Thiocapsa rosea: one gene and its partner. The protein of the gene in region 1 interacts with the protein of each later gene in a pairwise test. Links are inferred from orthologs where the notes say so. Each region holds a gene or a part of one and is shown in the gene's direction. Other genes may lie near its edges.

Region 1 (14,926 bases):
CTCGACAAACAGGCGTTCCCCGCGCTTGGCGGTCAACGCAGACGCAGTCGCAACCATTGCATGCCCTCGGAAAAAGAACCATTGCGTGGAGGGCCATCATAGATTCGGAGTGTTGCGGGCGTATGTGGGCTGCGTGACGCCGCTGTGAACGTCGACGTGAGGGGCGCCGAGATGCGAGCCGGGATGCGAGCCGGGATGCGAGCAAGCGACGTTGCTCCCCGGGGTTCAGGGCCTCAACGAGATGACGGGCCACCCGCGCGACAGGGCCGTTGCGCGCAGTTGCGGATCGGGGTCGACCGCGACCGGCCGATCGACGCGTTCAAGGAGGGGGAGGTCGTTGTGCGAGTCGCTGTAGAAGCTGCTCCCGCCGAGGGTCTCCCGATGCTCGCCCAGCCAGGTCTGCAGACGCTCGACCTTGCCCTCCCGGAACGCCGGTTGGCCGGCAGGCTCGCCGGTGAAACGCCCGTTCTCCTCCGCCGGCAGCGTCGCGATCAGATGCGCAATTCCGAAGCGCTGCGCGATCGGGGCCGTGACGAAGGCATTGGTCGCCGTGATGATCATGAGGGTGTCTCCGGCCTCGCGGTGCGACTCGACGAGGTCTTTGGCGGCCGGGAGCATGATGGGCGCGATCAGCTCGGCGACAAAGCGCTCGCGCAGCGCCTCGAGATGCGTGCGCGGGTGATCGCGCAGCGGGCGCAGGGAGAACCGTAGGAACTCCGCGATATCCAGGGTCCCGTCCTTGTACTCGCGATAGAAGCGCTCGTTTTCGCGCTCGTAGTGATCTGCATCGACGATCCCCTCGGCGGCGAGGAAGCGACCCCAGAGATAATCGGAGTCGCCTGCCAAGAGGGTGTTGTCCAGATCGAAGATCGCCAGCGCCATGTCCTTCATCCTTCTTCGGTTGATGTCGTGCGGTGCGAGGTGCATCGGCGTCCTGCTCGTGCGCCGGTGTGTTGTCTCGCTTCACAGGATGGTCGCGGAATCATGCCGGGGTTTCAAGCCGGGGCGGGCGACTTCGCCCGATGGCCCGTCATGGGGCGCGAGGCGGTTTCAGAGGGCATGCGAAAGCCATTGAATGGCAATCGCTTATATTAGGTGTCTGCTTGCCGGTCATGCGCCGGATGTGGAAGAATGAGGCATCATGGCCTCACGGACTCGGTTCCTTGATCGATCACGACGGTTTCAGACCCAACGTCGGCATTATCCTGAGCAATCGGGACCGGCGACTATTTTGGGGTCGTCGCGTCGGACAGAATGCCTGGCAGTTTCCGCAGGGCGGGATCCATTCCGACGAGACGCCCGAGCAGGCCATGTATCGCGAGCTCGAGGAGGAGGTCGGACTTCAGTCCAGGCAGGTCACCATTCTCGGATGCACCCGCGGTTGGCTCAGATATCATCTCCCCAAGCGCTATATTCGTCGGCATTGCGGTCCAACCTGCATCGGTCAGAAGCAGGTCTGGTTCATGTTGCGTGTGGATTGCGGCGAGGACGCCTTCTGTCTGGACAAGACCGACAAGCCCGAGTTCGATGCCTGGCGCTGGGTCCGCTACTGGCAGCCGCTGCATGAAGTGGTCTACTTCAAGCGGCGTGTCTACATGCAGGCGCTCGAAGAGCTCGCCCCGAGCCTCTACCCCGAGGGTCCGCCCGCCCGCGAGGACAACCAGTCCCGGGTGGTCGGCTTGATGCACCAGCGCGGACGATGACAGGTCTCGCCGCGGATCACCTCGAGCGAGGGTCGGTGGGGCTCGAAAGCGGCGCGTCGGTCGTCGGATCCTCGGCGGCTCCGGGCCAGCGCTTGCCGATGCTCGAATCGCTGCGCCGCATCGTGCAGGAGGTCAACAACGCACCCGACCTCGAGCGCGCGCTCACCATCATCGTTCAGCGGGTCAAACACGCCGTCGGGGCCGACGTCTGCTCGGTCTATCTCAACGACTTCGACAACCGTCGGCATGTCCTGCATGCCACCGACGGGCTGCGCGCCAGGGCGGTCGGTCGGGTGCGGTTGGAGCTTGGGCGGGGGCTGATCGGTTTGGTCAGCGAGCGCGCCGAGCCGATCAACCTCGACGACGCGGTCAGCCATCCGCGCTACCAGCGCATCACGGATACCGGCGAAGAGCACTATCACGGATTCCTCGGTGCGCCGATCATCCAGAATCGCAAGGTCTTGGGCGTGCTGGTCCTGCGACAACGCGAAAAGCGCCATTTCGGCGACGACGAGGTGACCTTCGTCGTCACTCTGGCGTCCCAGCTCGCCGGCGCCATCACCTTCGCACGCACCAACGGCGAGCTGGCGCGTCTGCAGGATGACGGGATCCCGCAGCGCTTTCTGCCCGGCTTGCCCGCCTCGCCCGGCATCGGCATCGGGACCGCCGTGGTGGTTTATCCACCGGCCGATCTCAACGCCGTTCCGGATCGGCGCGCGGAGAATGCGGACAACGAGGCCAAGGATTTTCTCGGTGCCGTGGAGCATGTGGCCGAGGACCTGGATCGCTTCGCGGCTCGGACCCAGGCGCATCTCAGTGCCGAAGACATGGCCCTATTCGACGCCTGGCGTCTGATGCTCGAGAGCGACACCCTGATCGACGGGACACTCTCGCGCATCCGCGCGGGCAATTGGGCGCCCGGGGCGCTGCGCGAGACGATCGCCGAGCACGCCAAGGTGTTCGACGACATGGACGATGCCTATCTGCGCGAACGCGCCTCGGACGTGCGTGATCTCGGTCGCTGCATCCTGACCCATCTGCAGAAGTTGGCCGCGGCGCCGATTCAGTACGTCCCCAACACCATCCTGGTCGGCGACGAGATCAGCGCGATGCAGATCGCCGACGTCCCGCGCGAGATGCTCGCCGGGATCGTCTCGACCACCGGCTCGGGCTCCTCGCATGTCGGCATCCTGGCCCGCGGGATGGGTGTGCCGGCGGCGATGGCCGTCGCCGACCTGCCGGTCGGGCGTGTGGAGGGACGCGAGCTGGTGGTGGACGGTTATCGCGGGCGGGTCTACGTCGCACCCGGTCCGGCCGTGCGCGCCGAGTATCAGCGTCTCGCCGAAGACGACGCGGCCCTGACCAACGAGCTGCAGGCGTTGCGCCATCTCCCGGCCGAGACCACCGACGGCTATCTGGTGCCCCTTTATCTGAACACGGGTCTGGTCTCCGAGGCGCGTCCGCTCGGCATCGAGGAATCCGCGGGTGTCGGACTCTACCGCACCGAGCTGCCTTTCATCGTGCGCGATACCTTTCCGGGCGAGGCGGCGCAGATGTCGAACTATCGGCGGGTGCTCGAGCTGTTTGCTCCGCGACCCGTGACGATCCGGACCTTGGATATCGGCGGGGACAAGCCGTTGCCCTATTTTCCGATGCACGAGGCCAATCCCTTCTTGGGCTGGCGCGGCATCCGGATCACGCTAGACCAGCCCGAGATCTTCTTGACCCAGGTTCGCGCCATCCTGCGTGCGTCCATCGGGTTGGATAATCTGCAGATCCTCCTGCCCATGATCAGCACGGTCGGCGAGGTCGACGAGGCACTGCTGCTCATCCATCGTGCCAACGAGGAGCTGCTCGAAGAGGGCTATCAGGTCAAACTGCCGCCGATCGGCGTGATGATCGAGGTCCCGGCCGCCGTCTACCAGTGTGAAGCGCTTGCGCGACGGGTCGATTTTCTTTCCGTCGGGACCAACGACCTCACCCAGTACCTACTCGCGGTCGATCGCAACAACGCCCACGTCGCGAAGCTTTACGACGAGTTTCATCCGGCGGTCTTGCGTGCGCTGCTGCAGATCCTCGCAGGTGCGCGCGTGCATGGTCGCGAGGTGAGCGTTTGCGGGGAGATGGCCGGGGATCCGCTCGCGACCTTCCTCCTGCTCGGGATGGGTGTGCATAGTCTGAGTATGGGGGCCGGAAGCCTGCTGCGCGTGAAGCGCGTCATCCGCAGCATCAGTCGGGCACGCGCCCGCGAGGTGCTCAAGGTGGCGTTGCAATGCGAGGATGCGGCGTCCGTGCGGCGCCTGCTCCTGGATGCGCTCGAAGCGGTCGGGCTCGGGGGCTTGGTGCGTCCGGGTAAGTAGCCGGTGCCGGGATACTGGGTTTCGGTTCAGCGATTGGTTGCAGTGGGCTCGGCGGTCTCCGGAAAGCCCTTCCCGGGATTGAGGATCCCGGCCGGATCGAATTGGCGCTTGATGTCGCGCATGAGTGCGAGCACGGGTGCCTCGATCTCGCGGTCGACGAAGTCGCGCTTGGCGATCCCGATCCCGTGCTCGCCCGAGAGCGTGCCGCCGAGCTGCAGTACGAGCGAGAACATCGCGTCCAGGCACGCATGTGCGCTCTCCACCGCCGCCGGGTCGTCCGGGTCGATCAAAAGATTCACATGGATGTTGCCGTTGCCCGCATGACCGAAGTTCACGATCTGCACGCCGCTCTCATGCGAGAGCCGCTCGAGGCCCTCGATGAGTTCGCCCATGCGCGAGACCGGGACGACAATGTCCTCGTTGATCTTTTTCGGCGCGATATGGCGCAAGGCCGGGGAAAGTGCCTTGCGGGTCTTCCAGAGCGCGGCGACCTCCGCGGCCGACTCGGCGCAACGCAGCTCGATCAGGCCGGCATGGTGGGCGGCTGCGGCGACCGCGGCGACGGACTGATCGATACAGGCGGCGGGTCCGTCGACCTCGATCATCAACAGGGCGCCGACGCCCTCGGGCAGGTCGAGCCCCGCATGGCGCCGGACGGCGCGGATTGCCGCGGCGTCCATGATCTCCAAGGCACAGGGGATTACGGGCTGCGCCATGATCGCAGAGACGGCAGCCGCGGCCGCGTGGATATCCGCATAGGCCGCGCGCAGCGTGCGCTTGGCCTCGGGCCGCGGGGTGAGCTTCAGCGTCGCTTCGGTAATCAGGGCAAGCGTGCCCTCCGAGCCGATGATGAGACGTGTCAGGTCGTAGCCGACCACGCCTTTGGTCGTGAGGACGCCCGTGCGCAGTCGCTCGCCGCGACCGCTGATCGCCGTCAGTCCAAGCGTGTTTTCGCGCGGTGTCCCGTACTTGACCGCCCTCGGCCCCGCCGAGTTGTAGGCGAGATTCCCGCCGACGGTGCAGCTCGCCGCACTGGTGGGATCCGGCGGCCAGAAGAAACCGAAGGCGCCGACGGCCTGTTGAAGCTGCTCGTTGAGCACCCCGGGCTGCACGACGGCCAGGCGATCCTCCGGTGCGATGCGCAGGATGGTATCCATGCGCTCGAAGGAGAGCACGATGCCGCCGTGGTCCGGAACCGTCGCCCCGGTGGTGCCGGTCCCGCGCCCACGTGCGACGAGCGGAATGCCGGCGTCGCGGCAGAGCACGACCAGGGCCATGATCTGCGCCTCGTCGGCGGCGAACACGACCCCTCGGGGCAGTGCGTGGAGTCTGCTGTTGTCGTATCCATAGGGCCAGCAATCGGCCGGATCCGTGAGCAGGTGCCCGACCCCGGCGATCCGTGCAAGACTCTTCAGAAACCCCGGCGACAGCTCAGGTGTTGGTATCGTCGACATACTCGAAGAGCTTCACCACACGTTTGACGCCCGGGACGTAACTGGCCTTTTCCGCCGCGGCTTCGGCTTCCGCGGGGCTGACCAGACCCATCAGAAAGACCTCACCGTCGTTCGTGACCACCTTGACCCGGGTCGGGTCGAATCCGGGCAGCCGCACGCCGATCAGGTCGGTGTTGACGCGGCCGGTAATGAAGGTGTCTTCGGCCTGACGTCTCATGTCGAGCCGTGGGCCGACTCTGACCTCGTCGACGACCCGTTGCACCTTGCCGATGCGGCTCACCAGCGCTGCGGCCTCTTGGCCCACCTCGGTCGTGTCGGCGTTGCCGGTGAGCAGAAGGGTGCGGTTGTAGCTGGTCGCCGAGATCTGCGAGCGGTCCCTGACACCGCTGTTGCGCAGCAAGGCGGTCATCGCCTCCAGCTCGATCTGCTGATCGTCGAAGATCACGCTGGCGGGGCGTCTGTCGTGAACCGTCGCGGCGGTACCGACGGCAGCCGCCCCGATAAGCATCGGCGCGCACCCTGAGAGGAGCGTCGCGCCGAGCAGCAGCAGGGCCGCTGCGGAGCGTCGCGGTTGCGTCATCGACCGCGCGACCGCGCCGGCTTGACCGAGCTGCGTGCGCGTGAGGAGGCCGAAGAGCGGTTTATGATTCAACGGTAAAGGCATTTTTGATCCATTCGATTCGGTCTTCGCTACTGATCGCGACCACGTCGAATCGACAGGGTAACATGGTCGGGTGAGCTTGAAGATAATGGCTCGCGGCCGCCGTCAAACGCTGTTGCTTGCGTCGGTCGACCGTCTCGGCGGGCGTTCCGAAGCGCTCCGAGCGTCGGTATCGAACCTCCACGAAGACCAGCGCTTCGCCGTCGCGCATCACCAGGTCGATCTCCCCGAAGCGGCAGCGGTGATTGCGTGCGATGGGTTGCAGATGCCGGCGTTTCAGATAGTCCTCGGCGAGCCGCTCCTTGGCGTCGCCGACACCCCGGGTTCCGGCTGCTTTGCCGGTTGTCCCCGAGGACGCGCGACGGGGGTCGCCGCTCAAGGGTTCTCCGAGGCCGGCGTGTCGGATGACTCCCCGGCCTCGAGCACGCCCGTCTCGCCGAAACGTCCGAGCGCGAGCTGGCGCTGGATGCGGCCCAGCGCGTCGACCGAGAGACCGCCGGTCTGTCCCGGATAAAAGGCGCCCGGGCTTTTAGCCAGCGCGGGCAGTCGCGGAGCGATTCGGTAGGCGTCGATCCCCATCGCGTACAGACGGGCCAACGGATTGGCGACCTCGAAGGAGGATCCGCTCAGGCGTCGCCGCGACAGGGCACCCTCTGCGCGATTGTTCAGCATCCAAGGGATATCGACGAAATACAGCCCCGCCAGCACCCGGTCGCGGGCCGGATCGAAGACGCCGGAGTAAACGTGCGAGGTAGACATCACCGTCACCGACGATCTGCTCAGCCGGATCTGCGGATACAGCTTGTGCGCGAGCTCGTTGGTCGCGACCAGGAAGACGACATCCGCCTGCGAGTCGCCGAGCAGGCTGGTCACCGTCTTCTCGAAGCTTCGCGCCGTCGGGCTGTAGACGGCTTCAGCCTCCAGCGTTCCGCCCAGTCGGCGCCATTGGTTGCGGAATGCACTGGCCAGACGCGCTCCCCAAGGCCCCTCGGGATACAGCACCGCAGCGCGCTTCAGACCCATCGCGGCGGCCTTGTTGGCGACCTCCGCCGCCTCGTTCTCGGGCGAGAGCGAGAACTGAAAGAGATTCGCTGCGGGCTGGCTGTCGCGGGTCGTCTGGTTCAGGGCCAGCGTCGGCACCGCGAGTGCGGGGCCGGCCGCGAGGCTGTCCACGGATTCCTTTTCGAGCGGGCCGATGACATAGTCCGCGCCGGCTCCGACGGCCTGCGCGTGAATGGCGCGCGCGCGCGCGGTCTGGCCGCTGTCGATGAAATCCAGTGCCGGTCGGTTGCCGCTGCTGTCTGCTCGGCTGGCGGCCTCGATGCCCTCCTTCACCGATGTGGCCGCGCCGGCGAAGCGTCCCCCGCGCGGGAGCATGACCGTCACGCTGTCGCCCGAGGCGTATCCCCCGGACAGGAACTTGACATACGCCTCGGCCAGCCTCGGATGGGCGGGATGGCCGAGTCGTTTGGCGTGCTCTTGACGATAGCGGGTCTGGAACGTCGCAGGATCCGCGCCCGCGTCGTGCGCCAGGAGTGCGATCTCCGCCCAGCCTCTCAGTGTTCCGCTTCCGCTGCGCGCGAGTTTGCGCAGTTCTTCGCTGCTCAGTGCGCTCAAGGTCGTGATCAGCGAGACTTGATTCAGTAGACGCGCGTCCTCGTTGTCGAGCAGCCGATCGAGCGCGATCAGCGACTCGGCCGAGGCGACGGGGTCGTTGGCGAGACGCTGGGCGGCGGCGAGCGTGCCGAGCCGTTGAATCCTCAAATCCCTCGGCAAGGTTTGGACCTGCATGGCCTGGAGTCGCGCGATCGCATCCTTGGGGCGTCCGTCCAAGAGCGCGAGATCCGCCTCGATCAGCAGGAGCTGCTCGCGTTGCCCGATCGTGAGTGCCGGGCGCGAGACCTCGCCGATGGTCTGCTGTGCTTGCCGGGTGTCGCCCGCGGAAAGAAAGGCGCGAGCCGCCTTCAACTGGAGTTGCTCGCGTGCGGGCGGCGTTGCTCCCTTTGCGATGTCCAGATAGGCCTTGGCCGCCGCGTCCGCCTGTCCTTGGGCGGCGAGTGCATCGGCTTGTTTCAGCGGCTCTCCTGCGACCGGCGCCAGCAGGCGCGCCTCGTCCCGGACCGGATCGATCGCGCATCCGGCCAGTGAAAGGGCAACGAGTGAAACGGCAGCGAGTAGAGCGATGACTGTGATCGGAGTGGACAGGGGACGGTGGTCAACGCGATTCTTGGGCATGATCCGTTCCGGTTCGAGACGTTGGGAGGCTAAGGTGCAGCAGTCAGCGGGGGTACTATACGTGGTCGCCACGCCGATCGGCAATCTCGGGGACATGACCGATCGGGCACGTAAGGTGTTGAGCGAGGTCGATTTGATCGCGGCGGAGGATACCCGTCAGACGCTTCGGTTGCTGACCCATTTCGGCATCTCGTCCAAGCTGGTGGCCTATCACGACCACAACGAGGCCAGCGTTGCGCCTCGGCTCCTCGCCGAGATCGAGACCGGCCGGAGCGTCGCGCTCGTCTCCGATGCGGGTACGCCGCTGATCAGCGATCCCGGCTTCAGCCTCGTGGCTGCGGCGCGCGAGCGTGGTATGAGCGTTGTCCCGGTGCCGGGCGCGAATGCCGCCATCTGTGCACTCTCGGCGGCGGGTTTACCGAGCGATCGCTTCCTGTTCGTCGGATTTCCCCCGCGCACCCGATCGCATCGCCTGGCCTGGCTCGGCGAGCTCAAGGGGGAGCGGGGTACGCTGATCCTCTACGAGAGCGGCAAACGGATCCTCGCCACCCTGCATGATCTCGGTGAAGCCTTGGGCGAGACACGGCGTCTGGTCCTCGCGCGCGAGCTGACCAAGCACTTCGAGACCTTCCTCGTCGGCACCGCGTCGGAGTTGGCGCAGCGCGTCGAGGGCGACGCCGAGCAGCGCCTCGGCGAGCTGGTCGTGCTGGTCGAGGGAAACGCCGATACGACAGATCCGGATCGCGCGGAGGCGGAGCGGGTCCTGCGCATCCTCGGCGAGACCTTGCCGCTGGCTCAGGCCGTGGCGATCGCGGCGCGCCTGACCGGCATCAAGAAGAATGCGCTCTACCGATTGGGCCTCGAGTTGGATTTGGGTCAAGCTGCCCGGGATGTCGCCGCGACGGACACGCAGATGTGAGGCGTGACGGTGCGGCACGCGTTCGCGATATCGACCGAGACCGGAAGCCCCGGTTGGCGCTATACTTGGCGGCTGGGAGTCGGCCGGACAGCCGCGCTCGCACTTCGTGGCGAGGGAGGAAAGTCCGGGCTCCGTAGGGCAGGGTGCCAGGTAACGCCTGGGGGGCGCAAGTCCACGGAAAGTGCCACAGAAAAGATACCGCCGATCCCGTCTACATGACGAGAGGTAAGGGTGAAATGGTGCGGTAAGAGCGCACCGCGCTGGTGGCAACAGCAGCGGCAGGGTAAACCCCACCCGGAGCAAGACCAAATAGGGGGGCATGCAGCCCTGTGCTGCAGCGCGCGGCCCGCGCGTGCTCCCGGGTAGGTCGCTCGAGGCGTACGGTGACGTACGTCCCAGATGAATGGCTGTCCTCGACAGAACCCGGCTTATAGGCCGGCTCCCAGATCCTTCCCTCGACCCGTCACGGGGACCCTGCCGCGGATCCGACCGACGGCAGCCGGGCTGGCGCGTCCCCGTTGTTTGATTCTCTCCTGTAAACCCCTTCAGCTTTATCCTTTAGTCGCATGAAAACAAATGTTTTCCGCGAGGTTATGCTGTACTCGGGGCGTCGCATCTAAGTTGCTGTCTGTCAAGAATTAAAGGTATGCATTACCTTGACGATCCCGTTGGGCAGCTCTAAGATGAAGCTCAAGTGGGGGAAAGTGGGGAGTTGGGGAAGGAGTCGCCTGGCGCAAGTCACCACAGGGGGCTGCCGTGTTTCGGGGGGTCTTTATCGTCAACCTCGACGTCAAAGGGCGTCTTGCGGTTCCTGCAAAATACCGCGAGCGGCTGCAGTCGTCGTGCAACTCTCAGCTCGTCGTTACCGTCGATCGCGATCGCTGTCTCTTGCTGTACCCCGAGCCCGAGTGGGAGCTGATCGAGGCAAAGCTCGCCGCGCTTCCCGCGTTCGACAACACGGCCCGTGCGATCCAGCGCCTCTATATCGGCAACGCACAGGAGGTCGAGATGGACGCCCAGGGCCGAATCCTGCTGCCGCAGTACCTGCGTGATTTCGCCTCGCTTGATAAACGTGTCGCCTTCGTCGGTCAGGGCTCGAAATTCGAGCTCTGGGACGAGCCCGCATGGAACGCGCGCAACGAAGCGGCCCTCAGCGATGCGGGTATCGGAGAGTTGGCGACGGCGGCCGGGCTCGGTTCCTTGACGCTTTAGAGTATCCCTTTGATTGAACAACAACATCTGCCGGTTTTGCTGGAGGAGAGTGTGCACGCCTTGGTCGTCGATCCGAACGGCATCTATGTCGACGGCACCTTCGGGCGTGGCGGGCACAGTCGTGCCGTTTTGGCGCGCCTCGGCGGGGCGGGTCGACTGATCGCGATCGATCGCGATCCCGAGGCGGTCTCCGCGGGGCACGCGCTTGCGCGTATCGACGGGCGCTTCACGATGGTGGCCGGTCGGTTCGGCTCGATCACCGAGCTGCTCGCGCACATCGGCGTCCAGGGCAACCTCTGCGGTTTGCTGTTGGATTTCGGGGTGTCCTCGCCTCAGCTCGACACGGCGGAGCGCGGCTTCAGTTTTTCGTCCGAGGGTCCGTTGGATCTGAGGATGGACCCCACCCGCGGCGAGTCGGGGGCGCAATGGCTGGCCCATGCCTCCGAAGCCGAGATCGTCAAGGTCCTGTTCGACTTCGGCGAGGAGCGTTTCGCCAAACGCATCGCGCGCAATATCGTTGCGCAGCGCAGCGAGAGCCCCTTGACGACGACGACCCAGCTCGCGGCCTTGGTTGCGCGGTCGGTGCCGACACGCGAGCCCGGCAAGCACCCGGCAACTCGGACCTTCCAGGCCCTGCGCATCCGGATCAACGACGAACTCGATGAGATTCAGGATTGCCTGCGCCAATCCTGCGACCTTTTGGCACATGCCGGACGGCTGGTCGTCATCAGTTTTCATTCCCTGGAGGACCGTATCGTCAAGCGTTTCATGCGCACGCAGTCGCGCGGTCCCGTCCTGCCCAAAGGTCTTCCGGTCACCGCGGAGGAATCGCTCGGGCGCTTGCGCATCCTCGGCAAGCCGGTGCGTCCTTCGCCCGACGAGGTCGCGTCCAATCCACGTGCACGCAGCGCCATCATGCGTGTCGCGGAGCGCCTCTCATGAGTGCGCGACCGCTCTGGATTCTGATCGGGTTGGCCTTGGCCGTGACCCTCTCGGCGGTCGCCGTGGTGTACACCAAGTACCAGACGCGGATCCATTTCGGTCAATTGCAGGAGCTGCGCGCCCAGCGCGACGCCGTCGACGTGGAGTGGAATCGGCTCCGTCTCGAGGAGGCTGCCCTCTCGACGCACGTTCGGGTCGAGCGTAAAGCCAGGGCCCAGTTGGGCATGTTCAATCCAAGGTTCGAGGATGTCTTGATGATCGAGGAGGTCGGCCGTGCCTACCCGTAACCGCCGTGCCCGACGTCCGGAGCGGCGGCGAGCCAGGCCGAATCTCGCGTTGCGTCGCCGCCTGTTGGTCGGTGTCCTGTCGAGCGCCTTCGTCATCCTCTCGGTGGCGGTCTTCTATCGGCAAGTCGTCGAGACCGATTATCTGCGCAGCGAAGGCGAGCGCCGTTATCTGCGCGTCGGCGAGATTGCCGCGCGTCGCGGCATGATCACCGACCGCAACGGCGAGCCGCTGGCGGTGAGCACGCCGGTGGAAACCGTTTGGGGCGAGCCGCGCAAGCTGGTGGAGCGACGCGATGCGATCCCGCCGTTGGCCGTTGCGTTGGGGCTTGATCCGAAGGCGCTGCAGGAGCGCCTCGACGCCACCTCCCAACGCGGGTTTCTCTATCTCAAGCGGCGCGTCAGCTTCGAGGAAGCGCGCGCGGTGCGACAGGTCATCGCCGATCACAATCTCGGCGGCGTGGACTTCGAGACCGAGTACCGTCGCTTCTATCCGGGTGTCGAGGTCTTCGGGCACGTCCTCGGGTTTACCGACATCGACGACAAGGGCCAGGAGGGTATCGAGCTCACGTACGACTCTTGGCTGAAGTCGGAGCCCGGTCTGCGTCGCGTCATTCGCGACGGTCGACAGCAGATCGTGCAGGAGATCGAGCAGGTCCGTGCGCCGCGACAGGGCGCGGATCTCGCGCTCAGCCTCGACCGACGCCTGCAGTTTCTTGCCTACCGCGAGCTCAAGGCCGCCGTTGCCGAGCACAAGGCGGTCGGCGGAACGCTGGTGGCCTTGGATGTCGAGACCGGCGAGATCCTCGCGATGGTCAACCAGCCGGGCTACAACCCGAACGCCGCGCGCGGCGGCAGCAGCGAGCGTCGCCGCAACCGTGCCGTAACCGACGTCATGGAGCCGGGCTCGACGATCAAGCCGTTCGTCGTGGCCGCCGCACTGGAGCGGGGTTTGATCAAGCCGACCACGACGATCGCGACACGGGGCGGATCGATGGCGGTCGGACGCAACACCGTGAAGGACGTGCGCAACTACGGCAACCTCGATGCGACCGGCGTCATCACCAAATCGAGCAACGTCGGCGTCGTGAAGATCGCCCAGATGATGAGCTACGGCGATCTTTGGGGTCTTTACGATCAGCTCGGCTTCGGCCATGCGACCGCTGTCGGTGTCCCGGGCGAGAGCCGGGGCGTGCTGCGACATCATTCAACCTGGCGCGTCTTCGAGCATGCCACCCAGGCCTTCGGATACGGCCTGTCGGTGACGGCACTGCAGCTGGCGCAAGCCTATGGCGTGTTGGCTGCCGACGGGATCAAGCGCCCGGTCTCCCTGTTGAGGCAGGATCCCGCGTCGCCTGCGCATGGGCCCGAGGAGACGCGCGTGCTCAGCGCCGACACGGCGCGCAAGGTGCGGGCGATGATGGAGACGGTGGTCTCCGACCAAGGCACCGCGAGACGTGCCGCCATCACCGGTTATCGGGTCGCCGGAAAGACAGGAACGGCGAAAAAATCCGCAGGGCGTGCCGGCTATGGCGGCGGGCTCTATCAGGCGGTCTTCGCGGGCTTTGCTCCGGCGGGTTCGCCGCGCCTGGTGATCGCCGTGATGATCGACGAGCCGAAGGGTAAGGCCTACTACGGCGGATTGGTCGCCGCGCCTGTGTTCCAGAAGGTCATGGAAGGCGCCCTGCGTCTGTTCAACGTGCCGCCGGACGATCCGCAGCCCTCGATGCTGCTGGCGCGACGCGAGGTCAAGCCATGATGGCGGACCGCGTCCTCGGCTTCAGCGACCGCGCCCACGTTGTCGAAGCCTTGCGGGAATGGCAGGAGGGGCGCCGGTGATGTGGTCTCTCTCCGAAGCCGTTGCTCGCGCCGGTGGCCGTTTCGAAGGCGAAGATCGCCGCTTCGTCTCGGTCGGCACCGACAGCCGTGCCGATTGCAGCGGCCAGCTCTTCGTCGCCCTGCGCGGCGAGCGCTTCGACGGGCATGACCATGTCGCTGCCGCGCGCGCCGCGGGTGCCGTCGCCGCGATGGTCGACCATCCGCTTCCGGTGGACCTGCCTCAGTGGATCGTCGAGGACACCCGCTCCGGGCTCGGGGCCCTCGCCGCGGCTTGGCGCGATGTCTTCCCCGGTCGGGTCGTCGCCATCACGGGGAGCAACGGCAAGACCACGGTGAAGGAGATGGTTGCCGCCATCCTCGATCAGGTCGGCAGCGTCCGCGCGACCCGCGGCAATCTGAACAACGATATCGGGATGCCCTTGACCCTGTTGAGCGCTCGGGACGAAGACTTTCTCGTCCTGGAAATGGGCGCCAATCACCACGGCGAGATCGGCTATATGACCGACATCGCCCGTCCGGATGTCGCCCTCATCACCAATGCCGGCCGCGCTCACCTGGAGGGCTTCGGCAGCGTCGACGGCGTTGCCCGTGCCAAAGGTGAAATCGCCCGCGGTTTGTCGGGCGACGGGGTGTTCGTCTTCGCCGGCGATTCCCCGTACGCGGGTCTCTGGCGCGAGCTGGCCGCGGGCCGCCGCGCCCTGACGTTCGGACTGGATGGCCCTGCGGATCTCCGGGCCGACCTCCGGGCGGATCGCTCGGCGATCCGGGTCGAGTGGACCGAGGCGGGTTTTGCCACGCACGTCGTCGCGCATCACGAGGGCAAGGCGATCCCGATCGCCCTGCGTCTGGCCGGCGAACACAACGCCCGCAACGCCTTGGCCGCCGCGGCGATGGCGCTGGCGCTCGGGATCGAGCCGGGCGCGATCCAGGCGGGTCTTGCGACGCTGACGCCCGTGAAGGGCCGTCTCTGTCCCCGTCGGTGTGGCGAGTTAGGCGTCATCGACGACACCTACAACGCCAACCCGGACTCGATCGCCGCTGCGATCCAGGTCCTTGCGGGCCTGTCGGGCCGTCGCTGGCTGGTGTTGGGGGACCTCGCCGAGCTGGGCTCGGAGGCCGAGGCCCTGCACCGCGAGGTCGGCGAGATCGCGCGCGAGGCCGGCATCGACCGTCTTTTCAGCGTGGGCGTCCTGAGCACGGCGGCGACCTCTGCCTTCGGTCACGGCGCACGCCACTTTACCGATCAGGGGGAGCTCGTGCGTGCGCTTCGGACCGAGATGTCCGCAAACGACCGTATCCTGGTCAAAGGTTCGCGCT
Region 2 (14,954 bases), 1.9 Mb from region 1 along the record:
TTCTTGCTTTTGTTTTTGGAGAGACATGCCATGTCCGAAATCGTCGATGTTCGCGCCCGCGAGGTTCTGGACTCCCGCGGTAACCCCACAGTCGAGGCCGATGTCATCACGGCCGACGGCGCGATCGGCCGCTTCATCGTGCCGTCCGGCGCCTCGACCGGATCGCGCGAGGCATTGGAGCTGCGCGACGGCGACCGCTCCCGGTTCGGCGGCAAGGGCGTCCTGACCGCCGTCGCCAACATCCAAGGCGAGCTGCGCGAGGCGGTCGTCGGCATGGAGGTCGGCGACCAGGCGGCGCTCGATCGCGCCATGATCGCGCTCGACGGGACCGACAACAAAGCCCGCCTCGGCGCCAACGCACTGCTCGGTGTCTCGATCGCCGCCGCGCATGCCGCCGCGCAAGAGAAGGCGCTGCCGCTCTTCATGTCTCTGTCGGCCGGACCCTATCGCCTGCCCGTGCCCATGATGAACATCATCAACGGTGGCGGGCACGCGGACAACAGCGTGGACTTTCAGGAGTTCATGATCCTGCCGGTCGGCGCGCCCAGTATCCGCGAGGCGGTGCGCTACGGTGCCGAGGTGTTCCATGCGCTCAAGTCCGTGCTGCACGGGCGCGGCTTAGCCACCGGTGTCGGCGACGAAGGCGGTTTCGCCCCCGACCTGCCCTCCAACGAGGCGGCGATCGAGGCGATCCTGGAGGCGATCCACAAGGCGGGGTTCAAGGCCGGCTCGGACATCTATCTCGGGATGGACGTGGCCGCGTCCGAGTTCTACGCGGACGGCAAGTATCATCTGAAGGGCGAAGGCCGCACGCTCGACTCCGACGGCATGACCGATCTTCTGCTCGAGTGGGTCGATAAGTACCCCATCATCACTATCGAGGACGGCTTGGCCGAGGGCGACTGGGACGGCTGGAAGCGCCAGACCGAGCGTCTCGGGGACAAGGTCCAGATCGTCGGCGACGATCTCTTCGTCACCAACACCAAGATCCTGCAGGAAGGCATCGACAAGGGCGTTGCCAACTCCATCCTGATCAAGGTCAATCAGATCGGCACCTTGACCGAGACCCTCGAGGCGATCGCCATGGCCCACGCCGCCGGCTACACCGCCGTGGTCTCGCACCGCTCGGGCGAGACCGAGGACACCACCATCGCCGATCTAGTCGTCGCGACCGGCACGGGCCAGATCAAGACCGGCTCGCTGTCGCGCTCCGACCGGGTCGCCAAATACAACCAGCTGATGCGGATCGAAGACCAGTTGGGCGACGAGGCCACCTATGCGGGTCGCTCTGCCTTTAAGTGGCTTTGATGTTTGGCGGGCGGAGGTCGGGCGTCTCCGTCCGCTGCTTCCGACACTGAAGGCACCCGCGATGCGCCTCTTGATCCTCGTGCTGATCCTCTTGCTCGCCGGCTTGCAATTTCGGCTGTGGGTCGGCGAGGGGAGCTTGGCCGAGGTCCACGGGCTCAAGAACGAGATCGCGGCCCAGGAGGAGGAGCTGGTCCGTCTACGCGCGCGCAATCAGGAGCTTCAGGCCGAGGTGATGGACCTGCGCGAAGGGGTCGAGGCACTGGAGGAGCGTGCGCGCCGCGATCTGGGGATGATCAAACCGGGGGAGATCTTCATTCAGGTGATCGAGCGCAAACGCCCGGAGAGCACACCGGCGGAGACCAAGCGATGAGCCTCACCCCCGCCTTGTGGGCCGTGCTTCCGGCAGCCGGGGTCGGGCGCCGCATGGGCAGTGCAACGCCGAAGCAATATCTGGATCTCGCCGGTCGAGCGGTGATCGATCATGCGTTGGATCTCTTCGTGGCGGATGTCAGGATCGAAGGCGTTGTCGTGGCACTGGATCCGACCGACCGTTACTGGGAGGCGACCGTCTATGCCGGCCACCCGAAGGTGACCCGCGCCCACGGCGGGGCCGAGCGCTGTCATTCGGTCCTGAATGCGCTCGATGCACTCGATGCTCGGGCCCATGCCGAGGATTGGGTGTTGGTGCATGATGCCGCGCGTCCCTGTCTGCGCCCGGCCGATCTCGATCGACTGATCGAGGCCCTGATCGAGGACGAGGTCGGCGGCCTGCTCGGCATCCCGGTGCGCGACACCATGAAACGGGCCGAGACGGACGATCGCATCGGCGCCACGGTGGATCGCGCCTCGCTCTGGCACGCCTTTACACCCCAGATGTTTCGTCTCGGCCGGTTGCGGGCCGCACTGACCGACGCGCTGGCCGCCAACGATCTGGTGACCGACGACGCCTCGGCCATGGAGCGTATCGGTCAAGCCCCGCGCCTGATCGAAGGACATGCCGACAACATCAAGATCACGCGCGCCGAGGATCTCCCGCTCGCCCGCTTCTACCTGCAACAGCAGGGGCGGCTGGGCTAACTCCAAACTCTTAGGAGCCTCCTGCCTCCTGCCTCCTTCCCCCTGTATGCTCGCGCGATGGTGGCTGGAGGCCGGGGGCTGAAGGCTGGAGGCTTTCCAACATGCTCATCGGTCAGGGCTTCGACGCCCATCGTTTCGGCCCCGGACGCCCGCTGGTGATCGGCGGTCTGGAGATCCCGCACGATCAGGGCCTGCTCGCGCATTCCGACGGCGACGTGGCCATCCACGCACTCTGCGACGCCTTGCTCGGCGCGGCCGGACTCGGTGACATCGGCCGGCACTTTCCCGACACGGACGCCGCCTTCGCCGGCATCGACAGCCGCATCCTGCTGCGGCGCGTGATCGAGAGCCTCGCCGAGCGCGGGCTGCGCGTGCACAACGCCGATCTCACCATCATCGCCCAGCGCCCCAAGTTGGCGGCCCATATCCCGGAGATGTGCGCCCGTCTTGCCGCCGACATGGGCTGCGACCCCGCGCGCGTGAACGTGAAGGCGACCACGACCGAGCAGATGGGATTCACGGGCCGAGGCGAGGGCATCGCGGCGAGCGCCGTGGTGCTGTTGGCGGACGCCTAAGGTGTCGCTGCCGAGCTGGATCCCGGTTGACTCGCTACCCCGAGCGCACGGCGCTCCACTTGCCATCGGGCGGTTGCGTGCTCGACCCGAGGACTTCCGGGTCGAGGAACAGCTCGGGTTCGCCCCGGACGGCGAGGGCGACCATCTCCTGCTGCGGGTCCGCAAAACCGGCGCCAATACCGAGTGGGCGGCACGTCGTCTGGCGCGCATCGGCGGTGTGTCGGTCTCCACGGTGGGCTATGCCGGCCTGAAGGACCGGCACGCCGTAACGCTCCAGTGGTTCTCGATCCCGCGTCCGCGTGAGGGCATACCGGATTGGTCGGACCTCGCCGAGGAGGGCATCGAGGTCCTGGAAGCGCATCCGCATCGACGCAAGCTCAAGCGGGGCGCCCTGGCCGGAAACCGCTTTGAGATCCTGGTGCGCGAGCTCAACCGCGAGACCGTGCCCGGGCTCGACGAACGGCTTGCGACGATCCGCGCGCGCGGGATCCCGAACTACTTCGGCGAGCAGCGCTTCGGGCATGACCACTCCAATCTGGTGCGTGCCCATGCCCTCTTCGCCGGGACGGCCGGCCGAGTCCCGCGCCATCAGTCCGGCCTCTGGCTCTCCGCCGCACGCTCGCAGATCTTCAACGAGGTCTTGGCCGAACGGGTCGGGCGCGGCGACTGGGACAGTCCGCTCGACGGGGACTGTCTCCAGCTCGCCGGATCCCACTCCTATTTTCTCGCCGAGACGCTCGATGCCCAGACGCGTGCGCGCTGCGACGAGATGGACCTACACCCGACGGGTCCCCTGTGGGGCAAGGGCGAGCTGCCTTCGCGTGGATCGGTCCGACAGCTCGAAGATGCAACCGGCATGCGCTTCCCGACCTGGTGCGACGGGCTTGCCGCCTTCGGTCTGGCGCAGGAGCGCCGCTCTCTCCGTCTGCCGGTGGCCGATTTGAGCGCGCAACGGGTCGAGGACGGACTGCGGCTGGCCTTCTCCCTGCCTGCCGGCGCCTATGCGACGACGGTTCTGCGCGAGCTCGTCGAGATCGGAGGCTCGGTATGATCGTGATCCGGGCGTCCCGGCGCCGATGGGGGCGGGATTTCGGGTGCATCCGCGGGATCTCTTGCGGCTCGGGGCCGACAGCCGCCCTGAAGAGCAAACCGAGCCGCGCCGACGCGCTCGCGTGATGCTCGAGGACACCGGAGTCTTCGTCGGGCTGGCTGTCGCTTTGGCCATCGGTCTGCTGATCGGTGTGGAGCGCGGTTGGAAGGAACGCAGCGCCGAGGAAGGGCGACGCGTCGCGGGTGTTCGCACCTACACCTTGCTCGGGTTTCTCGGCGGGATTTCCGGCCTCGTGGCCGGACCCTCGGGCGGATTGACGCTGGGACTCATCTTCCTGGGGCTTGCCGGCACCCTGACGGTTGCGCACGTCCTGGACTACAGGCACGACGAGGATATCGGCATTACCAGCCTCGTCGCCGGCCTGATGACCTTCTTGCTCGGGGCGCTTGCGGTGCTCGGCGATCCGGCCGCCGCCGCAGCGGCGGCCGTGGTCACGGCCCTGCTGCTCGGGTCAAAGCCGCTGATCCATCGCTGGATCCACGCCATCGAGCAGAAGGATCTCAAGGCCGGTCTTACCCTGCTGCTCATCTCGGTGGTGGCGTTGCCGCTGTTGCCGGATCAGGGGTACGGCCCCTGGAATGCCGTCAACCCACGTGAAACCTGGTGGATGGTGGTGCTGATCGCAAGCATCTCCTTCGTCGGTTATTACGCGATGAAGCTGGTGGGGACTCGGCGCGGGATCCTGTTCACCGGGCTCTTCGGCGGGCTTGCGTCGTCGACCGCGCTGACTCTGCATTTCTCGCGCCTGGCGCGCGCCCGTGTGGAGATGGCCCCCGTTCTGGCCACCGCCATCCTGGTGGCCTGCGCGACCATGTTCCCCCGGATGCTTTTGGTGTCGACGCTGATTCATCCGCCATTGCTGCCGTTCTTGCTCTGGCCTGCCGCGACGATGGCCCTGATCGCCTACGGATTCGCGGCCTTCTACTGGATCACCCAGTCGCACGACGGCGGGGACGCGGACGCGCTTCTCGACAACCCGCTGGAGCTGAAATCCGCGGTCGGCTTCGGGCTTCTGCTGGCGTTGGTCATGGTGTCGGCGAAAGGGATCGAGAGCTGGGTCGGTGCGAGCGGCATCATGATGCTGGCCGCCGCCTCGGGTATCGCGGATGTGGATGCCATTACGCTCGCGATCGCGCGCATGAGCCGGGATGAACTCCCCACGGGCATTGCGGTCTCCAGCATCGTCATCGCTGCGGCGGTCAACAGCCTGGTCAAAGGTATCATCGCGGCTTCGGTCGGTGGCCGTGCGCTGGGTCTGCGCGTCACCCTACCCTTGGTCTCTGCGGGCCTGGCCGGCCTTGCCGTCGCCTGGTGGACGCTTTTTTGAACCTAAACCGCGCCCGGCGGGGTATGCGATGTTCTTGGATGGGATCGGCCCCGGCAGGCTTGACGAGCGCTGGAGTTGGCGTGGTTTAAGTGATTGAAAAAAATTTTAAATTTTAAACCGCGTCTCACCGAGATCGAGGACATCTCCGAAGCCAAACGCAACAGGAAAATGACGCATGTTGCTCTAGACGCGGTTTAAAGGAGGCGAGCGTAAATGAGGATGAGTCAGTTCGGCTTCATGCGCGATCTCGTCGGGGTCGCGGCTTGGGCGCTGACCTCGATGTCGGCAGCCGCCGGGACGGTCACGGCTGAGTTCAGCGAGGAGGAGGCGACGAGCGCGGTTTCGGTGACCGATGCCGTCTACACCACGGACGGCAGTGCGCATGAGTTCACGCTCGCGGCCTATCGCGCTTGGTCGGAGACCCGGTGGCGCGACTACGACCGAAGACAGGATATCTCCCCGCGACAGATGCTCGTTCTGCTTGAGGTCGCCGAGCGCACCGGGGCGAATCTCGGACAGGCGCTCGCCACCGGAGAGATGGAAAGCGCCTACACCTGGAACGACCACGTGCGGCCCACCATCGCCGAGGGCCGGCTGGGCTCGGCGACCGGTGTGTGGCAGTTCCTGCCCGCAACCTTCCATGGCATCATCAAAAAGTACGGCGCCGAGCTGCTGAACGCGACCGAGGCCGCGGCGGATCGCGAGTCCATGGACCTGGGGGAAGGCCCGTTCTCCGACGCGCAGGTCCGTCGCCTGATCCGAGACACTATCGAGGGAGAGCGCGATGCCAAGGACGAGGAGTTGCAGCTGCTGCGTCACAACTTCGCGGTGCTTGCCTTTGCCAAGCACTACCTGAGCCTCGACTCGGGGGCGACGACGCCTGTGGAGGATTATCTCTTTCACTTTCTCGGTGCCGGGGAGGGTCGACGGGTCCTCGCGCTGGCGCGTGGCGAGGCGCGCGATACACTCTGCGTGAAGCCTGTCGAAGAGCCGACGGCGCCCCTGCAGGATTGGCCGGGCGGCGCGGCATCGGGTACCGACATCGCGAGCCTGCAGACGGATATCGGGCGTGATCCCGCGGCGTGGGCCGCCGCGGATCGGCGCCTCGGCTCGGTTCGTGATGGCTCCGAGCCGCTCGGTCTGCGCCGGCCGGATCGGTTGTCCGGGTCGCTGCAGCAGCGTGCGGATGTGATGATTCGCGCACGCCGACCCTCGGACGATGTCGTCGTGTCCAGGCCGGCGCTCATGGACGCGGCCTATGCGCCTGCGCTCGGCGTGCCTTCTGCCTTCGATGCCCCGCCCGCCGTGTCGTCGCAGTGGGGTCTGCCCGCCGACTCGCCGACGGTCACGGGCAACCTCGGGATGTTCTACCGCGACGGCCGAGGGCAGACGCAGCCCTACACCTGGGGCGAGTTCCTGGATCATCTGGCTCGGCGGGTGCGGGCCGAGAGCCAGCCGTCGATGGTGCGGGCCAAGTACGGTGTCGGCTTTGATTTGGCCGGCGGCGATATGCCGGAGCGGGCCTTCGACCCGGCGTCGCCGGTCGAGCCGGCGACCTTCATCCATGGCCCGGACCGACGCGTGACGGTGCCTGCGGCGCTGGTGACCGGGCCGCTCGATCGCGACGAAACCCGTCACTACAAGGCGCTCCTGGCTGAGCTGGTGGGCCGAGGCGAGGACATGCCGATGGAGACGCTGCCGCCGAGTGCGGCCGCGGCAATGCGTCACCTCGGATTCTTGCCCGCGACGGCGTCGGGAACAGAAACGCGCGATCCCGCGGTACAGAAGGCGTTGCGCGATTTCAGAGAAGCGGTCGGTAAGGCCGAGCCGGAAGATCCGGAGCATCGAGATCGCCTCATGCCGGCCGAGCGTGTCGCGCTCGCGATCTACGATCGCCGCATCGCGCGCTATGCCGCGCTGCAGGGCGGCCAGCAGGTGTCCTTGGTCGACGCGCCAGATTTAAGTCGAATCAAGACACTGCCGAGCGGATTGCAGCGATTGGCCGCGCCGCATCTGGTGCAGCTTCAAACGGCCCTGGCCGAGCGCGAGCTCCTGAAACAGCCGACCCAAAAGTCCGTTTGGCGCGACAAGAAAAAGAAGAAGCATGTGTCCTACAAGACCATCCCGTTCGCGGGCAAGGTCGACGCGGCAACAGTCGCCGCGCTCGACGCCTTCCAGTGGCGCAGCGGTCTGCGCAAGACCGGCGGCGCTTTGGATGCCGCGACCCTGGGTCTGCTGGGATTGCCGCCGATGGGTGCCGAGATCTTCCGGCCCTTGTCCGGACCCATGTGCTCGGTTCAGATCTGGGCGGGCAGACCGCCGATCTGCGGGATTCGCCGAGAAACGCAGGGTCCGGCCGACCGCCTGCGTATCGCCGGGGTCGCGGACCTCGACTCGGAGTCTCGGTTCGAGGGCCTCTTCGAGGGTCTGCCGCATGTCCGGTGATCAGACCCCGAGCGTCTCCGCTCGGCGAGCGAAACACGTGCGCGATTGGATCATCAACATCGTGCTGATCCTGGTGATCTTCGGCGCAGTCCAATGGTGGAAGGCGCGACCCTTGGCCTCGGGCGCTGCGCCGCCGCTCGTAGGCGTCACCCTGGATGGACAGGTGTTCGACCTCGCAGCCCTTACCGGACGGCCGGTGCTGGTGCACTTCTGGGCCAGCTGGTGCCCTGTCTGCGGTCTGATGGATGGTGCCGTCGCCGCGATCGCCGAGGACCACGCCGTGGTAACCGTCGCGATGCAATCGGGCGGTCCGCACGAGCTGCGCCGCTACATGGCGGAGACGGGGCACGCCTTCCCGGTCATCGCCGACTCGACCGGGCAGATTGCGCATCGGTGGGGTGTGGTCGGTGTGCCGGCCACCTTCGTGGTCGATTCCTACGGCCGGATCAGCGATGCCGTCGTCGGGATCGCCACCCAGCCCGGCCTGCGTTGGCGTTTATGGCGCGCCGGTTCGGCATTGCCCGACATGACACGGGAGCCTGCCGCATCCGGTTAGCCGTGTGATCAACAGCAAACCGCAATCCAATCGTAAATTAGCGCTTGCTAAATTAGTTTATTCTAATATACTGCTCGCCAGTGGAGGCCGATACGGACTTCACGCTTGCTGCCAACAACATAAATCGATTCGGAGAATAGAATGAACAAGCTTGCTACTGCTGCTGCCATCGCCGCCCTCCTCGGTGCCTCCGCTTCCGCGTCCGCTTGGTGGGGTCCGGGTGCCGGCGGGTACGGCCCGGGCTACGGCTCCGGCCTCGGCGATACCTTCGGCGACATGTTCGGCGACGGCTACGGCAACTTCAATTTCGGCATGAGCGGCGGCGGAAGTGGTCGTGGATATGGCCGCGGTCAGGGCCGCGGCTATGGCTACGGCTACAACAACCCCTACTACGGCTATGGCGCCCCTTACTACGGTGGCGGCTACCCGTATGCCTACCCCTACGCAGCGCCGGTAGCCCCGATGGCGCCCGTTGCTCCGGCTCAGCCCCAAGTCAAGTAAGACCCGCTTGAATCGCCGGCGCGCCTCGGGTGCGCCGGAACGAAAAAGGCCAGGCGTCAGCCTGGCCTTTTTTGTTTTGCGGGTGCGATATGCACGGCGCAAACCCCGATTCGGCAAGGTGTCAGAAATAAGCCGAGCCTCGAATCCTCGCGCTCGATGCGGCTCAGCTCAAGAGCAGCTTGCGGCCGAATGGTTGATCCGGCGTTGCGTAGGATTCGGGTACGGCCCAGATCACCGGCCAGCTCGGGCGAAATCTCGCGGGACCATCCAGGTCGGTCAGGACCACGCCGATATCCGGTCCGTGCTTGTCGGCCTCTTCGAGCAGTGGCGTGAAATCGGTCCCGCCGCCGCCGTTGAATTCGATGTCTCGCAGATCCGATCGTCCGGGCTTGAAATGCGCGACCCGCTGCACCCGGCAGTCTCCGATCACCAGCACCAGTGCGGCCTCCAAGCGTCGTGTGATCGCCTCGATCTCGCCGGCGAAGCGCTCCATCAGGTTCTCCTCGATCGAGCCCGACACGTCGACGATGACCACCAGTCGCGGCACTGACTTCGCCGAGCTGATGCCGGGCTCCCAGGGCAGGCGTCGCCCCGGGCCAATCCGGCCCTGATTCGCGATGTAGGATCGAGCCGGTCTGGACCAGGAGAGATTGGGCTGAATCGAGAGACCGCGTGCCAGCTGGGTGCGCAGGATGTGCTCCCATGGCGTCCGTATTTTGGGCAGATCCGCGATCAGGGCGCGGAGCATGGAATGCGCACCGTCTCCGGCATGCGCACGCAGGATGCGCTCGCTCCACTCGCGCGCCTGCTCGGCCTCCAGCTCGGGTTGCTTCTGCGCGTCGGGTTGCGGGAAGAGATCGGCGTGGGTCTCGGCACCGAGTGACCTGACCCGCGCGGACATCGGGCCGTCCTCGCGCGCCTCCGAGCGCGTCGAGTCCTCGACCGGGTTGCGCGATGCACGACCCTCCTCACCGGGTTGGCTGTCGCCGATGCCGCCGCGGCGACGACTGCGGGTCTTGCGGGCACGGCCCTTGTTTGATGCTCGGCGGTCGTCGATCGCGCGATAGAGGCGCTCGACATCCCATTCGAGCAGGGCTTTGTCGACACCCACATCGATGCCGAGCGTCGCAAGCAGCAGCTTGTCGAGAAACACCGAGGAGACCGGCAGCTCGAGCCAGCTCAGGTGGCTCAAGGCGCTGTTGACGATGGCGTCCGCACAGATGTTGAAGAGTTCGAGATCCACATCGCCCAAGAGATGCTGCAGGTCGAGATAGCGTTGAGGATGTCGCAAGGCGATATGCAGCACCTCGTGCGCGACGAGCCCGACCTGGGCATGAAGCGACAGCCGCTCGAAGGAGGCGCCGTAAAAGACGGTATCCCCGTCGGTCGCGACCGGGCCGGGCTCGATCTCGGGTGGCAAGTCCCTATGCTTGACCCACAGCGCCAACCCGCCCGTGGACGGCGCGAACTCCACCATCTGCTGAATCGCCCGGGTCCCGCGGTGCCGATAAAGATCATTCATCAGGATTCAACTCACCACTCACCACTCACCACTCACCACTCACCACTGATCCCTCATCCCTCGCTCCGCCGCTCCTCCAGGTAATGCCGGTAGCTCGCGCTGTCCAAAACCGTCGCCTCCAACCCGACCTCCAACGCCTTCTGCATGAGAAGCTCCATCGCGAGCGTTTGTGATTCGCGAATCGGCAGCGGGACTTCGCTTCGGATGTCCGGAAACTGCTCGACGATCTCGAGTGCTCGCGCCATGGTGTCTGCGTCGGTACTGGCGGCGAGCAGACCGTAGATCATGCCGTAGAGTCCGTCGAGCGTGCGGGGCAGCAGGGCGGCGGTCTCCGGCCCCGGGCGGCTCGCCAGCAGGCGTACCACGTCGGTGCCGGCCTGGATCTCGCGCAGCACCCCGAAGAACTCCGCCGCGTTGGCGGCCCCGATGCGCCCCTGCACGAAGACCCGTTTGGCGTTCTCGGAGAGCTTGGATTTCAGGACGTTGGAGATGTCCTCCCAACCGCGCGGGCTGGCGCCGATCAGATGGTCGTTGGCCAGTTGCGACTGGGTGTCGTCGAGCTTGTCCGGGCGGACCTTCAGATAGGCCATCACCTCGGGTGCGAAGTCCATGGCCATCGCATGCGCCAGAAAGGAATCGATAACCGTCTGTACGTTGAAATGGAACATGCGATCGGCCAAGGCCGTGCCCATGTCGTGACAGACCGCGCCGTGGAAGCTGGCGTTGCCCGCGGCGACCACCTGCCAACCGTCCGGCAACCGATAGTGACCGACCCGACGGTCGAGGATCAGCGAGTAGGCCGAGATCTGCAGGCGCTGATCCGCTGCCGTGAGTTCGTCGAGAAAGAGGATGCCGTTCGGTTGGTCTGGCGAGGGCAGGAACTCGGGCGGGAACCAGACCGTCTTGGCCAGGGTGTCGTCGGCATAGATGGCGCCGCGGATGTCGACCGGCTCGATCGTGGTCAGGCGCAGATCCACCAAGGGCACCCCGAAGTGATCGGCCACCTGGCGTACGATCGAGGACTTGCCCACGCCGCGCGTGCCCCACAGCATGGATGCACGTCGGCGCAAGGTCGGATCGGAATACTGCTCGACCAGCGCGGCCTTGGCCGCGGCGATCGAGACGGGGGGGATGTTCATCGGATTGCCGAGCATCTTGACTGCTGATCTCCGGTTAAACCGCGCCCGGTAGGATATGCGTAGTTTGTTGGATTGGCTCGACCGCGCCGGCGCCGATAACTGTCGGGGCCGGCGCGGTTTAAAGTATGAAAAAATATTAAATTTTAATCCGCGTTTCGCGAGGTCGAGAACTTCTCCGAAGCCGGCCGCACGCTGAAATCGACGCATGTCGCTCTCAACGCAGATTAAACCGCGTCCCGGTACGACATGCACCCACACCATGTGGCTCGGCTTTTCGTGATCTCAAGACGCGTCAAAGCGGACGTCGTTTTCGTGAATTCTACCTGTCCACGAAACCGGCGGTGTGTTGGGTACGCTGCGCTTTGAGCAACCTCATGTCCTTTCACGCCTCCTGCGTCGAGGTCGTCGGCATCTCGTCGGTCGGGTTCGTCGATGCTTCTCGCCAAGCGGATGCGGTCAAGGGTTTCGGGAAGGGCGGGATCTCGATGCGCGGCATCTCCTTCATCGAGAAGAAGAGCACCATGAGCAGGGGAGGGGAGTGGAAGATCAGCATGCGGATCAGCGATTCATCCGAAAGCTCGAGGAACTGGATCGCGGGTGCGCCGAAGATCAGACCCAAACCGATCAGCAGCGGAAGCGCGCGCCGAAAGGCGACGTTCCAACGTGCCGCGACCAGTCGCTCATGATAGCGTGCCGGTGTTTCGCGGAGCGTCTCGGCCAGATGCTCGACGGTTCGGGTCAGCTTCACCTCGGCGTCGCGGCTGCGGTCGGGCTCCTTGCCGCGTAACCGCAGGGTACTTTTCCAACAGGCTTTCACGCGATTGAGACGACGCCAATCCCATCCGATCACCGCCAGCATGTCCTCGGGCAAGACGATGGTATCGCCGTCCTCGGGGTGCAGCTCCAGCTCGGCCGGCATGCCGCGCCCGGTTTGCGCCTTCATCATCAGGGTCAGACCCGCGACGTGGGCCACGCCGCGCGTCAAGAGCAGGCGCGTCGAAGAGGCGGCGTCGACGGCATCTCCCGCGGCGGATTCCAAACGGTAGCTTCGGGCGATTCTGTATCCGCTTTTCTCGCGAAAATGACGCCTTGGATCCATCGACTCGACGCGATCGAGAAGGTCGCCTGGATCCGGGCCTTCGACCACGAGATCCGCCTCCAAGCCGTCGGGATGGCGTAGGGTGCGTGTGAGCCGGAATCGGTCCGGTTTGGGGTTTTCGAGCAGCAGGATCTCGTGCACGCCGCTGAGTTCTGTCGTGTCCTCGCCGTGATCGAACGGCTTGAAGAGAAGGCGTCGCTCGAGACGGTCGCTTGCGGCGAGGTCGACATGCCGACCGCGCCGCGTAAAGGGTTCGACCAGGGTGAAGATCTCGTGATGTGTCAAAGGATGCGTGCTCATAACCAGTCCTCGCCGGAAACGGATTGGGGAGACCGGGACGTCGCCGCATCCGTATCGAGCCGCGCGTCCGAACCGCAACTGTAACGCCCGAACACCCGTGCACAACATCAACAAATATCCGGTTATCGGTCCGGACACCTGTTCGGTGCTTGGCTGAGCCCGAAGGGGGCAACACGCCGCCCCGCCCCGGTTCGTGCGATCATAGCCGGGTTGCCGAGACCGCCGGGATCGTCGATTCGCGACCATCGCCGATCGCGCGTGTCTCGCGCCGCGATGTCCGACACACCGGAGGTCTTTCGGCTCAGCCCTTTCGACGATTGACGCCCCGGAGCCGCCCATGCTCGAGATTCGTCCCATCCCTGCCTTCGAGGACAACTACATCTGGCTGCTGACCGAGGAGCCGGGAACGGCAGTGGTCGTGGACCCGGGGGATGCCGATCCGGTTCTGGATCGCCTCCATGCCGAGAATCGCATCCTCTCCGCCATCCTGGTCACTCACCACCACGGTGATCACATCGGCGGATTGAGCGTGCTGCGCGCGGTCTTTCCCGATGCGCGCATCTATGGCCCTGTCGACCGGAGGATCCGCGATCTGACCGATCCGCTGGGCGAGGGGACGGTCGTGCGCCCGACGGGCCTGAGCGTTGATTTCCGTGTCATGGAGGTGCCGGGTCATACCTCGACGCACATCGCCTACCTGGGTGCCGGCTGCCTGTTCTGCGGCGATACGCTGTTTGCGGGGGGCTGCGGACGGGTCTTCGACGGCACCTTCGAGCAGCTCTCGGATTCCTTGGACCGAATCGCCGCGCTGCCACCCGAGACGCTGGTGCACTGCGCACACGAGTACACCCTCGCGAATCTCGGGTTTGCCGACTGGGTCGAGCCCGGCAGCCCGGCCCTGAGCGTGCGGATGGAATCCGACCGCAAACGACGGGCGACGGATCGGCCCACGGTCCCGTCGCGTCTGGAGCTGGAACTCGCGACCAACCCCTTCCTGCGCACCCGGGTGCCGGAGGTTGTCCAAGCCGCCGAGCGTGCCGCGGGGCGCCCGCTCGGCTCGGCCCGAGAGGTCTTCAGGGCGCTGCGCCAGTGGAAAGACGATGACTACGACTAAACCGCGCCAAGTGCGGTACGAGATGCTTCTGGATGGGATCGGCCCCGGCAGACTCGACGACCGCTGGAGTCGGCCCGGTTTGGCTCGGGCGTCGCTCGATCATCCGTCGGCCGTGACGCGTCGGCGATCGGTTGTGATTCGGTTCACGCTCGTCGTCGATGCAATTGTACGGCGCATTCGGGAGTCCGCTGCGGCCGCTGTGTTGTTGGCCGGAGTCACGGCGCTGTCCTGCGGCCCGGGCATGGCGCATGCCGAGGAGATCAAGATCGGCGGTACGGGGGGCGCGTTGGCAACAATGCGAATCCTGGGCGAGGCTTATTCAGCGGCGCATCCCGGCACCGAGATCACCGTGCTGCCGAGCCTGGGCAGCAGCGGCGGCATCAAGGCCATGCTGTCGGGCGTCATCCAGATTGCCGTCACAAGCCGGGCGCTGACCGACACTGAGATCAATGCGGGCGCGGTGCAAATTGCCTACGCTCGGACGCCGTTCGTCTTCGCCACCGCCTCTACGAACACGACGACGGGCCTGTCGTTGCAGGAGCTGGTCGAGATCTATGCCGGCAGGTCCGTCCATTGGCCCGACGGCACGCGCATTCGACTGGTGATGCGTCCGACCGGCGACTCCGACAGCGACATGATCAAAAGCATGTCGCCCGCCATGGACCTGGCGCTCTCGGGCGCGGAAACCCGTAAGGGGATGGCGTTCGCCGTCACCGACCAAGATGCCGCCGACAACCTCGAGAGGATCCCCGGTGCCCTTGGACCCTCCACGTTGGCTCAGATTCTCTCTGAAAAACGCGCGCTGAAGGCGCTGGAGCTGGACGATGTCGAGCCCAGCCCGACGACCATCGCCGACGGCAGCTATCCGTATTTCAAGACG

What was found.
Region 2: the proteins of ftsL (region 1) and ftsB interact in binary tests that used the Escherichia coli proteins (3 or more experiments, as listed by UniProt). The link is inferred for Thiocapsa rosea from one-to-one orthologs.

What each region holds. Positions count from the first base shown.
Region 1 is NZ_RBXL01000001.1:892,934-907,859, reverse strand. The notes cover bases 10,166-13,127. They hold ftsL (cell division protein FtsL), read left to right. Parts: upstream 10,166-11,482; coding sequence 11,483-11,773; downstream 11,774-13,127. Other genes in these bases: BDD21_RS04010 (peptidoglycan D,D-transpeptidase FtsI family protein), read left to right, coding at 11,760-13,127; rsmH (16S rRNA (cytosine(1402)-N(4))-methyltransferase RsmH), read left to right, coding at 10,554-11,486; mraZ (division/cell wall cluster transcriptional repressor MraZ), read left to right, coding at 10,166-10,544. Outside these bases: BDD21_RS04075 (GNAT family N-acetyltransferase), read right to left, coding at 1-57; BDD21_RS04070 (histidinol-phosphatase), read right to left, coding at 226-882; BDD21_RS04065 (RNA pyrophosphohydrolase), read left to right, coding at 1,164-1,703; ptsP (phosphoenolpyruvate--protein phosphotransferase), read left to right, coding at 1,802-4,063; BDD21_RS04055 (FAD-binding oxidoreductase), read right to left, coding at 4,090-5,517; BDD21_RS04050 (BON domain-containing protein), read right to left, coding at 5,495-6,169; BDD21_RS04045 (YraN family protein), read right to left, coding at 6,159-6,557; BDD21_RS04040 (penicillin-binding protein activator), read right to left, coding at 6,554-8,413; rsmI (16S rRNA (cytidine(1402)-2'-O)-methyltransferase), read left to right, coding at 8,448-9,332; more of mraZ, read left to right, coding at 10,089-10,165; more of BDD21_RS04010, read left to right, coding at 13,128-13,529; BDD21_RS04005 (UDP-N-acetylmuramoyl-tripeptide--D-alanyl-D-alanine ligase), read left to right, coding at 13,609-14,926. UniProt on the Escherichia coli protein: Essential cell division protein. May link together the upstream cell division proteins, which are predominantly cytoplasmic, with the downstream cell division proteins, which are predominantly periplasmic.
Region 2 is NZ_RBXL01000001.1:2,784,236-2,799,189, forward strand. Bases 34-3,023 are described here. They hold ftsB (cell division protein FtsB), read left to right. Parts: upstream 34-1,369; coding sequence 1,370-1,678; downstream 1,679-3,023. Other genes in these bases: eno (phosphopyruvate hydratase), read left to right, coding at 34-1,308; ispD (2-C-methyl-D-erythritol 4-phosphate cytidylyltransferase), read left to right, coding at 1,675-2,385; ispF (2-C-methyl-D-erythritol 2,4-cyclodiphosphate synthase), read left to right, coding at 2,487-2,960; truD (tRNA pseudouridine(13) synthase TruD), read left to right, coding at 2,962-3,023. Also shown: more of eno, read left to right, coding at 31-33; more of truD, read left to right, coding at 3,024-4,011; BDD21_RS12395 (MgtC/SapB family protein), read left to right, coding at 4,055-5,398; BDD21_RS12400 (peptidoglycan-binding protein), read left to right, coding at 5,612-7,843; BDD21_RS12405 (protein disulfide oxidoreductase), read left to right, coding at 7,833-8,399; BDD21_RS12410 (sulfur globule family protein), read left to right, coding at 8,541-8,900; BDD21_RS12415 (vWA domain-containing protein), read right to left, coding at 9,064-10,422; BDD21_RS12420 (AAA family ATPase), read right to left, coding at 10,476-11,576; BDD21_RS12425 (hypothetical protein), read right to left, coding at 11,944-12,960; gloB (hydroxyacylglutathione hydrolase), read left to right, coding at 13,298-14,074; BDD21_RS12435 (PstS family phosphate ABC transporter substrate-binding protein), read left to right, coding at 14,208-14,954. UniProt on the Escherichia coli protein: Essential cell division protein. May link together the upstream cell division proteins, which are predominantly cytoplasmic, with the downstream cell division proteins, which are predominantly periplasmic.